DNA from 2 places in the Peribacillus sp. NPDC055009 genome. Region 2 is predicted to be linked to the other one. Evidence: predicted binding sites of a transcription regulator. Region 2 holds the regulator's gene; the other holds the start of a gene.
What was found. Region 2 encodes NrdR, which represses ribonucleotide reductase genes. Its sites were predicted from a motif close to AACACNATATATNGTGTT; they were not measured.
Positions count from the first base shown of each region.

Region 1: ACWF5P_RS09135 (vitamin B12-dependent ribonucleotide reductase) is a predicted target of NrdR. The motif match lies at 1,930-1,947, and genes of this name have one in related genera.

Region 1 covers NZ_JBSGVZ010000004.1:174,764-179,200, forward strand. Annotated here, with positions in the region: gene gcvPB (aminomethyl-transferring glycine dehydrogenase subunit GcvPB) at 1-146, shown strand, start outside; gene ACWF5P_RS09125 (rhodanese-like domain-containing protein) at 286-669, opposite strand; gene ACWF5P_RS09130 (lipoate--protein ligase family protein) at 873-1,709, shown strand; gene ACWF5P_RS09135 (vitamin B12-dependent ribonucleotide reductase) at 2,098-4,437, shown strand, end outside.
Region 2 covers NZ_JBSGVZ010000001.1:565,828-570,264, reverse strand. Annotated here, with positions in the region: gene dnaI (primosomal protein DnaI) at 1-881, opposite strand, end outside; gene ACWF5P_RS02830 (replication initiation and membrane attachment family protein) at 868-2,286, opposite strand; gene nrdR (transcriptional regulator NrdR) at 2,345-2,806, opposite strand; gene speD (adenosylmethionine decarboxylase) at 3,077-3,457, opposite strand; partial or broken gene ACWF5P_RS02815 (IS5/IS1182 family transposase) at 4,024-4,236, shown strand; gene ACWF5P_RS02810 (glyceraldehyde-3-phosphate dehydrogenase) at 4,364-4,437, opposite strand, start outside.

The sequences.
Region 1 (4,437 bases), on a different contig from region 2:
ATGCGTTCATCGATGCGATGATCCAGATTGCCAAGGAAGCGGAAGAAACCCCGGAAATCGTTCAGGAAGCTCCGCATACAACCGTTATAAAGCGGCTTGATGAAACTCTTGCTGCAAGAAAACCTGTTCTGCGTTATCAAGCCTAGATTGATAGCTTATACGAAAAAAATCCCTGCCTGCCGGCGGGGATTTTTCATGTTTATGTAAGATTTCATTAAAGTCCAGCAGTTAACTTTCTTTTCCTTGAGCTATTGAATTAAAAAGAGCCCATGCGGAGATGGGGTCTTATTTCTTTGCTTTGATTTTCCCGGTCCACATTTTGAAACCGCCCTTTAGGTGAAAAAGTTCCCTGTAGCCCTTTTTGTATAGCATGGCTGCAGCTCTGCCGCTGATGATTTCGCTTTGAGCGTACAAATATACAGGCTTGTCCGGCCTAATTTCGACCAAGCGTGTTTTCATTTGAGTCATAGGGATGTTTCTTGCGCCTAAGATATGGCCATTATCGAAATCATTCGGTTCCCGCACATCGATTAGCTGCACTTTTCTGTAGTTAGCGATAAATTCGTCCTGTGTTAGTGTTTTAACGATTTTACGCTGGCGGTACCAATTAAAAAGTGAATACGCAATAACCACTCCTAAGATGATGAGCAGTGTATATAATATTTCCAAACATAAAAACTCCCTTCTACCTTAACGAATACAGACAATCTTTATTATATAATTGCTTTACCCAATAATCAAAAAGAATTTTCATCAAATTCTTCATGGACTTGATAGTACTTTCTTTTTTAGAGTGTTAAAGTCTGTTAAACTACTACATGTGAGTTTTTTGTGGGGTATTGAAAAACAGTCTATCGAAACGAGGGGTAAGGATGGCTAAAGATAAATGGGGTTTTATAGATTCGGGGTATTGTTCACCGGCTTTTAATATGGCACTGGACGAAGCTCTGTTAAACTGGCAAAGCAAAGGGGAAATTCCGCCAATCATACGCTTTTACGGCTGGGATCCAGCTACATTGTCGATCGGTTATTTTCAAAAGGCGGAAGCGGAAATTGATATCGAAGAGGTCAAAAGGCAGGGCCTTGGTTTTGTACGCAGGCCAACAGGAGGACGAGCGGTCCTGCACGAGCATGAATTGACTTATAGCGTAATCGTTCCAGAATCCTATCCGGGAATGCCGACTACCGTTACTGAAGCATATCGTGTCATTTCTGAAGGAATATTAATGGGATTCAGGAATCTGGGATTGGATGCTTATTTTGCCGTGCCCCGAACCGATCAGGAAAAAGCGGCTTTAAAATCGCCCAGGTCTTCGGTTTGCTTTGATGCTCCAAGCTGGTATGAACTGGTCGTTGAGGGCAGGAAGGTCGCTGGCAGCGCTCAAACCAGGCAAAAAGGCGTCATCCTTCAGCACGGATCCATTTTGCTTGAACTTGATGATGATAAGCTTTTTAGCGTATTTAAATTCTCAAATGACAGGGTTAAAGAGAGAATGCAAAAAAACCTAAAAAACAAAGCTGTGGCCATAAATGATATTGCAGGGAGAAAGATTACCATCCCTGAAGCGAAAGAAGCTTTTGAAAAAGGTTTTGCCGAAGGACTTTCGGTCGATTTAGAGCCATACGTCCTCACCGAAAAGCAATTGCTGGAAGTGAAGTCCATTGCAGAAAGCAAATATGAAAGCGATGATTGGAATTTCATGAGATAGAGGAAGCATAATTAGAGTGGATAATAAAAAAGTTTTTTCAGATTTGTTTGACCAAATAACGCATCCCTTGCAGGGATAAGCCCTAAAAGGGATGGGGAAAAAGCAAGGTCCAAATTAATTGAAATCTGATGAAAAATTATTGTAAATCGACATTTTCCTCCTTTTTGCTAACTATATTAATTGATTTATCGTTTGACAAAATTAAAAGTTATTCAAAACAAACACAATATATAGTAGTTGAAATATTTAATGCGACACTATATGTTGATTTTTGAGTTTCGCTATGATAAATTTAGGGTACTTGTTAAGCGAAACGGACATGTAAGGTTACATAAGGATTTTTGCGGCAGCAAGAACGGATCTTGAAACATATAAAGGAGAGGGAATTATGTCGGTTGTAATAAAAGAAGCTTTAAAGGTTGATCTAGAAAGGTTGAATAAGGATATTTCTTTATTTCCCCAGGTTCACCCTGTAACTGCTGATATGAAAATGGCGCATAAGGGAGTGTCCCGTCTAGTCATGCTTGACCGCTATTCTTTTAAGGATACTGAAAAAATCACACTCTCGGCAGGCGATTTCGTCGTGTTGACGATTAAGGAAGATCCGAAATTCCCGGCAAGGGGTCTCGGTTACATCGTTGAAATAGATTGGGAAACCAAAAAAGCGAAGGTTTTGGTGGATGAAGAGTTCCGTGGCGTTCTGGATAATCCGGAAGAAATGGAGACGGGAATTGTAAACCGTCCTTTGGATATTATCGAAAAGCCGCTTGAAATATACTATGAACAAATTGCGAAACGTAATGCAACGGGATTGGCATCAGTGGAAACCACGGAAGAAAAGAGAACGGAATGGTTCAATAAATTCTATGAAGAATTAAAGAACCTTAATTTCGTCCCGGCAGGACGAGTATTATATGGTGCAGGTTCCAATACGGATGTTACTTATTTCAACTGTTATGTAATGCCATTCGTACCGGATTCACGTGAAGGTATTTCAGAACATAGGAAACAAGTGATGGAAATCATGAGCCGCGGCGGCGGAGTGGGAACGAACGGGTCGACACTGCGTCCAAGAAACACTCTGGCAAAAGGCGTAAACGGAAAATCCTCGGGTTCTGTGTCGTGGCTTGACGATATTGCGAAACTGACGCATCTTGTTGAACAGGGCGGTAGCAGACGCGGCGCGCAAATGATCATGCTTGCTGATTGGCATCCTGATATTGCAGAGTTCATCATTTCTAAAATGCAAAACCCAAGGATTCTGCGTTACCTAGTGGAAAATACTAAAGACGAAGCAATCAAGAAATATGCGACGGATAAATTGAAATTCACGCCGCACACGGAACAGGAAACGGCTATGTATCAAGGGATCATCAATTATAAGGAGATTCCTGGCCAAGGTGGATTCAGCGAGAAAATCATTAGGGATGCAGAGGAAAAGCTCCGTACAGGGGGAACATACAGTGTCCATAATTCTGATTTTCTGACTGGAGCCAACATCTCGATTTGCCTGACTAAGGAATTCATGGAAGCGGCGGAACAAGATGCGGAATACGAATTGCGTTTTCCTGATGTTGAAAGCTATAATGCCGAAGAAATGGCCATTTACAATGAAGAATGGCATAATGTCGGCGATGTTCGCGAATGGGAGAAAATGGGTCACAAAGTCCGTGTTTACCGTAAAATCCGCGCTAAAGAGCTTTGGAATTTAATAAATATTTGTGCAACATATTCTGCTGAACCAGGTATTTTCTTTATCGATAATGCTAATGAAATGACGAATGCCAAAGCATACGGTCAACAGGTCGTAGCGACGAACCCTTGTGGAGAACAGCCATTGGCCCCATATTCAGTATGTAACCTTGCGGCAGTCAATCTGGCTGAGATGGCTGATAAAGAAAGCAAAACCGTTAATTTCGAGAAACTTAAGCAGACTGTCGAAGTCGGTGTGCGTATGCAGGACAATGTCATTGACGCAACTCCTTATTTCTTGGAAGAAAACAAAAAACAGGCACTGGGCGAGCGACGGGTTGGACTTGGTGTAATGGGTCTGCATGACCTTTTGATCTACTGTGAGACGGAATATGGCTCTGAAGAAGGAAATATCCTGGTTGACAAGGTGTTTGAAACGATTGCGACGACAGCTTACAGGGCTTCCGTGGAACTTGCTAAAGAAAAAGGCAGTTTCCCGTTCCTGATCGGGTCAACGGACAAAGAAACCGATGAGCTTAGAACACGTTTCACACAAACCGGATTTATGGAAAAAATGCCTGAAGATATCAGGGAAAGTGTTGCTGCACATGGCATCCGTAACTCTCATTTATTGACAGTTGCTCCTACAGGAAGCACAGGAACTATGGTCGGGGTATCAACAGGTCTTGAACCATATTTCTCCTTCACGTATTTCCGCAGCGGCCGTCTTGGTAAATTCATTGAAGTTAAGGCTGACATTGTACAGGAATACTTGGACCGTCATCCAGAAGCCGATACAGAAGAGCTTCCAAAATGGTTCATTTCCGCTATGGAATTAGCTCCAGAAGCACATGCTGATGTTCAATGCATCATTCAACGCTGGATTGACAGCTCGATCAGTAAAACGGTAAATGCTCCAAAAGGATATACTGTCGAACAAGTTGCAAAAGTATATGAACGTCTATACAAAGGCGGAGCAAAAGGCGGTACTGTATATGTGGATGGCAGCCGTGACAGTCAGGTTCTTACGCTCAAA
Region 2 (4,437 bases):
TCCAGTACCCTGGCCGCCTTCACTTCTTCCTTCTCACCACGCTGTGAAAAGGTCAGGTGGTTCTCCAGGCCATTCAAGTCAAAATTCGAAGTGAAAAACGTTGGCAGGTTTTCCAGCATCCTGAATTGTAAAATCGGACCAAAAACCTCATCGCGTCCCCAGCTCGTCATGGACTCCGCTCCAATATCATCAAGCATGAGGACAGGTGCCGTTTTCACCATTTCAATTTTTTCATTGACCGTATTATCACCTATCGATCCCTTAAGTTCCCTCAAGTAGTCAGGTACATAGACAATAAGGGAGGAAATTTGCCTTTTTGCAAGTTCATTGGCAATCGCACCTAATAAGTACGTTTTCCCAACGCCGAATTTCCCATAAATATATAAGCCTTTTTGCCTTTTACCTGGCTCATATTCCATAATGAACGACATCGCTTTACTTAAGACAGACAAGCGTTTGTTTTCATTATCCGTTTGGGTAAAGTCTTCAATGCTCGCCTTTAAAATATCCTTCGGTACATACAGGCTGCGGATCAACTTTTCCCGTTTCCGCTTTTCATCCTCTGCCAATTTCCGCGGGCAGACTTCATAATGCAGGTTCAGGGCTTTCCCTTGAACCACCAATTTGGGATAATACCCCTGCATCATATTGATGCAGCCATCCAAGCTCGGACATTTATCACACTTATTGCTTTGTGAAGTGAACTCATAAAGCTTCCCCAAGTTTTTATCAATCATTTCCTTCGTGACCGTCGAGCTGTTGGCATTCATAAATAACCGCACTTGTTCGTTTTCAAAAATCTCCTGCTTCAGCTTTTCATAACGCTGTTGAAATTGATTTGTATTCGCCAATTTATTAAGGGACCTATTAATCTTTTCCATCGTTCATTTCACCTCCTGCTTTCCACTGCTTCCATTTCTCCAGAAGCTCGCGTTTCTGGGCATCCAATTCAGGCTGATCTGCATTCTGCTCCTGCTGTGCTTCTTCTTTTTTCTCAAGCCACTCCGGAACCACTTCTTCACGTATCGCCTTTTTCCGGCCGCCCTTCGCAGCATTCCTGCTTCCTTGAGCCCAGTCCTGATATTTCCTATGTTCATTTTTAGCTAGCTCCATCGCCTCGACCACCGTGGAGACCTTCAGTCGTGCCCAATGGCCTGCCAGCTTTTCGACATAGCCCTTCGTGAACTTCATATCCGTTTTGAGCATGACATATTCAATCAAGACATTGACGACACCCGGATTCAGCTTTTGATTGATCATCACGCCCTCAACGACTTTCAAATCACCGCTTGATGGCTCTGCACCGCCAGACAATTGCATCAGCCGCTCCCTTGGGGAAATCGTCTCCAAATGGCGGATTAACTCTTGTTCCTGTGTTTTCGGTTCCTCTTTTTGCGTCCGTTCACGAATCGGCTGCACCCGATTGACAAGGGAAGGCATATCGGCCTGTCGTTCAATCTGATACCAGTCCCTTGCCGCCTTTCTGAGCACTTCCTCATCGATCTCATCATCCAATGAAACGGCATCCATTACTAGTTTTTGCATTTCAAGCGGATCGATGCCATATAAAAAAGCAAGTTTGGCAATCGTATTTTTTATTTTCGGAGTAAATGCCTTTTTCGGTACGATCGAGGATTTTATCCCGGCAAATAAAAGGTCGAAATCAAATAAGTCATCAAACCCCGATGGCTCGACGCCTTCCTTCCGATCGATGTATTGCTGTTCAGGCATCGGCTGCCATTCATTTTTCGCTTCATCCGTTACATATAAAGAGTCCAAATGATCTGATGAGAATACTTCCGCAAAAGATTTAGTCACACCTTCATATTGATCGGTTAAGATATGGTCATCACAAAAGAATCTCTTTAACCGGTTGAATTGCGCTTTACCGATTTTTTTGTATAAGTAAATATTCAGCATTCCATCCGTGAAAAACTGCTGGGGGGAAAGCGGCGGGTTTAACTCATAGATGAATTCCTTCGTTTCATTTTTCGATTTCTTATATACATTCAACAGACCGATTCCCTCAAGTAAAAGCCGGGCTTCGTAAATATCAGCTAACTTAAGGCCGATGGTATTCATTAATTGATAATGTGAGGAGGTTTCCGACCATAGCCTGTTCTCCTCCAACTCACTCCATAACGTCATATATAGGCTAATGCATATAGGTCCAATAAGAGGTTGATATAGTCGGGTAAGTATTTTCCGATCATAGTCATGAAGCAGCCCCGCAGATGAGACCAAATATGAATCAGCTGGGAGCAATTCTTGCCAATGCTTTGACATCTCCATTCAAACCTTTCAAAAGATGTAGTGAAAAAAGAGCCAAAGTGAATCTTCAGCTCTACTTTCTTTCTTTATTTATCAAATCTTTCAATTCATCGATAAAGACATTGATGTCTTTAAATTGTCGATAGACGGATGCGAACCTTACATAGGCAACCTCATCGACTTCTGCCAGCTTGTCCATCACCATCTCGCCGACATTGTCGCTTTTCACTTCCGATATGCCCTGGTTTCGTAGTTCTTTTTCTACATAACTGGTAATTTGCTCTAGTTCTTTCAAGGGAACCGGGCGTTTTTCGCAAGCCCTGATTAAGCCACGCAGGATTTTATCACGACTGAACTCTTCCCGCGTCCCGCCCTTTTTCACTACAATAAGCGGTGTTTCCTCCACCTTTTCAAATGTCGTGAATCGAAAACCACATGCCTCACATTCACGGCGTCGTCGAATCGATTTACTTTCATCGACTGGCCTGGAATCGAGCACTCTTGTTCCGTTATATTGACATGATGGGCATTTCATCATTATCAGCTCCGTATTTTATGTAGGACTCCCCTATCTAAATGTTCCCCAAGGAATTACTTCTCTATCTTAATCTTATATTAAATGGAACGGCCAGTACAAGTAAAAAGTGTAACTTCCGGCAGCAGGCACTTTTTGTTCTGCCGTTGAAGCACCGTTGTCAAAGTCTTTATGCTGCAAGGGCATCCTCCCCTATAAAGGGAAGCAGACTGCCGATTGATTGCATTAAAAAAGAGATGCACCCATGGCATCTCTGTGTATACGTGTTTTTTATAGGGCACTTATATTGGCTTTTTTCATTTGTACAGGACCTAATCCACGTGGTAATTCTATGTTTTCACGTGTTTGCGCATTCAAAGCTTCTGCAATATAATCTGCCGCAATATTCGGATCCAAGTTACCGCATGTATAGACATCAATGCTCGCATAGCCGTGTTCTGGAAAACTGTGAATCGTTAAGTGTGATTCAGAAATGATGACAACCCCGCTGACTCCTTGTGGAGCAAATTTGTGAAAGGCAACTTCTCGTACCTCTGCACCTGATTTCAAAGCAGCATCAACAAAAATCTTTTCAATTAAATCGATATTGTTCAGTTTTTCAAAGTCACAACCCCAAAGTTCAGAAATGACGTGTCTACCCATAGTTTCCATAGTGTAAGCTGTTTCCATATTAAGCTTCCCCCTTACCATGATTTAAAAATAAGTTCTGATAACTACCACGGGGGAAAGTTAGTCCAAAGAGGTCCTAACCCTTTAAGTAGCCATCATGCAAACCGCTATTGAAGAAGTTCACGATTCATAGTATATATGGTTTGAATTTTTTTTGCAACTCCAAATTGAATTTTTGGAAAGATAAACTTTATATGTAATGGGGATATAGCGAAGGTTCAAATGTGGAGCAAATTCCGTCTTCGGTTTATTCAGCGCCTTAAAGCAGCAAGGAATTAATTGATCACTGTATTAAAAATAGCCCCTAAAAAAATTTAGCAGGCTCTGACTGTAGACAAACTCAATAATTGAGTTTGTCTACAGTATATTAGGCCGTTGATTTCCACTCCTGGCACTCGCTTTCCGCGGGCGGTCCGGGAGCCTCCTCGGCGCCATAGCGCCTGTGGGGTCTCCCTTGGACGCACTTTCCCCGCAGGAGTCTCGTACCTTCCGTTCCAATCAACTTTGTTTTAACAGTAAGATAGAACTCTTTTACCTACAGTCTATTTAAGGAAGAAACCAAGGAGATTAAGGGCAGTTCAACTGATACTGAGAGTAGCTACTATTATGTGAATGATGAACGAACAAAATAAGTTTGCCTATTCGTTTCATACGGCATCATACGCAATGGATTTGTTTTAGGGACGATAGTAACACCCGGAAATACGCATGATAATCATATCTTAGAGCTTCTAGTTGAACTAGTGATGAGAAAGTTGGAAAACCAGGAGCAGATGCAAAAGAAAAGTATGGTATGCGTTAGGTCACCATTCTCTATAACTGCTTCAAATCCGATAAAAAATCAAAAATAGCCCGCTAAAAAATTTTAGCAGGCTCGGTTTTTTCATTTTATTTTACTGATAATTCGACTTCGGACATTTTTTTCAACTCGGAGCCAGCCAATTTTACAAGGTCCACTACAC